Regions from separate parts of the Methylomonas sp. EFPC3 genome, predicted to be linked through region 1. Evidence: riboswitches for the same ligand, from Rfam matches in the RefSeq annotation. Region 1 holds a riboswitch; the other holds the start of a gene.
The links. A riboswitch is a leader RNA that binds a small molecule or an ion and turns the genes downstream of it on or off. The one in region 1 is predicted to bind cobalamin.
Positions count from the first base shown of each region.

Region 2: it holds a riboswitch for cobalamin, as region 1 does, so the genes downstream of both, PL263_RS15450 (TonB-dependent receptor) here and PL263_RS00080 (ribonucleoside-diphosphate reductase subunit alpha) in region 1, are expected to answer to the same signal.

Region 1 covers NZ_CP116398.1:13,482-15,680, reverse strand. The annotation lists gene PL263_RS00080 (ribonucleoside-diphosphate reductase subunit alpha) at 1-1,426, opposite strand, end outside; cobalamin riboswitch at 1,546-1,763, opposite strand; gene PL263_RS00075 (AbrB/MazE/SpoVT family DNA-binding domain-containing protein) at 1,964-2,199, shown strand, end outside.
Region 2 covers NZ_CP116398.1:3,446,787-3,448,985, forward strand. The annotation lists gene coaD (pantetheine-phosphate adenylyltransferase) at 1-164, shown strand, start outside; gene PL263_RS15440 (YfhL family 4Fe-4S dicluster ferredoxin) at 167-412, shown strand; gene PL263_RS15445 (GNAT family N-acetyltransferase) at 444-890, opposite strand; cobalamin riboswitch at 1,028-1,250, shown strand; gene PL263_RS15450 (TonB-dependent receptor) at 1,369-2,199, shown strand, end outside.

The sequences.
Region 1 (2,199 bases):
AGGCGGCGGTGTTCATGTCGTGGCAGCGGCGGCGCTCGTCGCCGGTGTTTTTGCGCAATTCCAGAAATTCCTCGAAATCCAGATGCCAGTTTTCCAGATAGGCGCAGACCGCGCCCTTGCGCTTGCCGCCCTGGTTGACCGCCACTGCGGTATCGTTGACTACCTTCAAAAACGGAATCACGCCCTGGCTGTGGCCGTTGGTGCCCTTGATGCGGCTGCCCAGCGCTCGCACCGGCGTCCAGTCGTTGCCCAGGCCGCCGGCGTATTTTTGCAGCAGCGCGTTTTCCTTGATGCCTTGGTAAATGCCGTCCAAGTCGTCGGAGACCGTGGTCAGATAGCACGACGACAATTGCGGGTGGCGGGTGCCGCTGTTGAACAAGGTCGGCGTCGAGCACATGAAATCGAAGCTGGACAGCAACCGGTAAAACTCGATGGCGCGGGCCTCGCGGTCGATCTCGTTCAAGGCCAGCCCCATCGCCACCCGCATGAAAAAGCACTGCGGCAGCTCGATGCGGCGACCGTCGATGTGCAGGAAATAGCGGTCGTACAGGGTTTGCAGGCCCAGGTAATCGAATTGCAGATCGCGTTCGGCCAGCAAGGCCGCGCCCAACACCGCCAAATCGAACTCGGCCAGACGCGGGTCCAGCAATTCGGCGGCCACGCCGGCGGCGACGAATTCGGCAAAGCAGCCGGCGTAATGTTCGTGCATGTCCGCTTGGGTCCAGGCCGTACCGGTCGCTTCCAGACGCAGATTGCTCAACAGCAGGCGCGCGGCGACTTTGGCGTAGTCCGGGTCGGTTTCGATCAAAGTGCGCGCCGCCAGCACCAGCGCCTGGCGCACCGCCGCCAGCGGCATGCCGTCGTATAAATTAGGCAGGGTTTGTGCCCACACCCGTTCGGCATCGGCGCCGGCCAAACCGGCGCAAGCCTCGCTGCATAAGGCGATGAAGGCGGCCTGATCCAACGGCCGGCGTTGGCCGGCGTCGTCTACCTGCAGGGCTGGCGTGTCATCTGCTTGGAGTTGTTGCGCGGCGCGTTGCTCGGCGTGTTTTTCCCGGTACAGCACGTAGGCGCGGGCCACGTCGTGGGCGCCGGAGCGCATCAACGCCAGCTCCACCTGGTCTTGAATGTCCTCGATATGCACAGTGCCGCCGCCGGGCAAACGCCGGGTCAACGCCTCGACCACACTAGCGGTAAGTTGCGCCACCTGCTCGCGGATGCGCGCCGAGTTGACGCCATGCTGGCCCTCCACCGCCAGAAAGGCCTTGGTAATGGCAATGGCGATTTTTTCCGGCTGAAACGCCACCACCGCGCGGTTGCGGCGGATCACTTCCAGGCCGGCGTGCGGCGGTAACGACGGGGGTAACGAGGCGGCTTCGCCAGCATGGGCATAATGGGCGGACGCGCGGACGGCGGCGGTTTGCATGCGATTCTCCTTGCTCTTGGGCGGGAAGCGCGAAGCCGCAACGGAAAGGCGCGCGGCGCGAACCCGAAATCGCCCGACCCGCAACGCTTGCCATCGTCCTCGGAGACACCCCGCTCCCGGTTGATTGAAGTTTCGAGGGCAGGTCTCCTGGCTCTCGGGTCGCCGCCTCGGTTCAGCCTTCCCGGACTCGCGTCCAGTGGCATCGTTGAACAAAGACTCGCCGATTACAGTTGCGGGGGCAGCTCCGGCTTTCCGGCGATCATGCGAAAAATGCAAAAGCGCCGACCGGATTCCCTTTTAATCCCCTTCGGGGGGAACCGTCTCGGAAAGGGAGTTTAGGTGGGGCAAAGTTATCTGTCAAGCCAATAAACACTATATATTGCGTAAATTTATTTAATTTAACCCCGTATATAGTGAACTACAATCGACACGGGCAAGTCTATCGACAGGAATTCGTCGATTCGGGCGGGCATGGCTTGTGTCGTTACAGCAATCGCATAATAATACACACACACCGTACACACAGGAGGCCGCGACATGACCACCTTGACCACCCGTATCTTCAAAAACGGCAATAGCCAAGCGGTGAGGATTCCGCAGGAATTTCGTCTGGACGTTAGCCAAGTGGAAATCAGCCGCTGCCCTAACGGCGATTTGCTGATTCACCCGGTGCCGGCCGACCGCGGCGGCGCCTTGTTGGCGGTTCTGCAAGATTTCGATGACGACTTTGCCGAACGTTTGCTCGAAGACGCCCGCGAACAAGCGCCGATGCA
Region 2 (2,199 bases), 1.0 Mb from region 1:
GTTTGTGCCCGGACATTGAGACCGTGTTTCTGACCCCGGCCGAACAATACGAATTCATTTCGTCGAGCATGATTCGCGAAATTGCCCAATTGCATGGCGACGTTTCCAGTTTCGTGCCCGACTTGGTCAAGCAACGTTTAACCGAAAAATTTTCCGAGGAGTAACTATGGCACTCATCATCAGCGACGACTGTATCAATTGCGATGTCTGCGAGCCGGAATGCCCGAACGGCGCGATTTCCCAGGGTGAAGAGATTTACGTGATCAACCCGTCTTTATGCACCGAGTGCATCGGTCACCACGACAAGCCGCAATGCATGGAAGTTTGTCCGGTGGACTGCATCGACAAGGATCCGGACCACGCCGAAGACAAAGACTCGTTGTACCGCAAGTATTTGAAACTGACGGCGTGATCTTTATGTGGTCGGCGTGGCCTGCGATGTTCTATGGCAATAGCAGTCGCATTGGCCGCATTGGCGATAACTCGAAGCCGTGGCGGCGGTAAAAACGTTGTCCGGCGCTGTTGTCGGCGTCGGTCAGCAAGGTAATTCGCCGGCAACCCTGCTGTTTGGCGAACGCCACCGCATGTTGCAGTAGCGCAGAGCCGATTGCGCCGCCGCGCCGGTTTCTATCCACCACCATATCTTCCAGCCAGGCCACGCGCGCGCCCAGCGCCGTCGATACGCTGAACAGCAAATTGACCATCCCCAGAATTTCGCCGTCGCGCCGCGCCACCAAAATCCGCCCCAGTGCCGGTTGGGCAATGATTTGACTCAAGCCGCGGCGTTGTAGCGTTTCGTCCGCGACAAATTCGGCTTCCTGTTCGAATAATTGCGCCAACAGGCGGCACATTGCCGGAATGTCGGCCTCGGTGGCGGTAACGATTTGCATGCTCTGATCTCCTGCTTAAGCCGATAGTCTTGTCGAGTCTAATACAGTAGCGTCGAGCGACGGTAATGTTGGCTGATTGCGGTGCGGTCGATGCCGTTCCGGCGGTTTGCCTTGCCTGCCCAATCCCGATCAACTACAATCCCGACCTTCTTTCAGGTGTTGGCGCCGAATCTCGGCCAGACTTAAACAGGAAGTCGGTGCGGCAAATTTCGTTTTGCCCATGCCGACGCTGCCCCCGCAACGGTAGATAAGTAAAGAGCCGCGTTTTTTGCCACTGTGCGTTTTGCATGGGAAGGTGCGCGGTTCAGGCCTTCAAGCCGCTTATAAGCCCGGAGACTGGCCCGGAGGATCATTCGAGACAGCGGAGGGCTGTTACGGAATGGTCAGAGCCTGTGCCTAGCCCGTTCTCCGCCTATTCTCTCGCCGATATCTCCTCTGTCGTTTTTTACCCGGATGCGCGGTGGGCGCAGAGGAAACTATGCAAAAAAAAATAATCATGGCTTTGCCACTGGCCGGCATTAGCGCGTTTGTACCCGGCTTCGCCGACGACCAATCCGCCAATTTAGCCGAGACCGTGGTGACGGCGACGCGGTCGGAAAGCAACCAAACCGAACTGGCGACCGCGACGACGATTTATACCCGGCAAGATATCGAACGCTTGCAGGTAAGAACTTTGCCGGAGCTACTGAAAGGCTCGGCCGGCATCGACATGGTGCAGAGCGGCGGTTACGGTAAGGACACCAACATATTTATGCGCGGAACCAATTCCGATCACGTACTGGTGTTGGTCGACGGGATCAAGGTCGGTTCGGTGACGACGGGCACCACGCCGTTTCAATTTATTCCGGTGGATCAGATTGAACGGGTCGAGATCATTCGCGGGCCGCAATCCAGTTTGTACGGCTCCGAAGCCATCGGCGGCGTGATTCAGATTTTTACCCGTAAAGGCGGCAATAGCGAGCGGCCGAATATCGCGCTGGAAGCCGGCGGCGGTTCTTACGACAGTTATAAAGGTTCTGCAGCAATCAACGGAAAGCTGGGGAATGCTTGGTATAGTCTCGGCGCCTCTCAATTTGGCAGTCAAGGTATCAACGCGCGAAGCGGCGTCTCCTTAAGGGAAGGCTTCAATCCTGATCGCGACGGTTACAATAACACCGGCTTAAATGCCAGGGCCGGTTACCGCTTCGATAACGGTGCCGAGGTCGAGGCGTTTTTTTTACGTGCGGAGGGCGAGACCGAAATCGATAACTCTACACTCAGCAGCACGATGTTCATCAACCAAACGGTTGGGGCCACAGCCAGCAAGGAT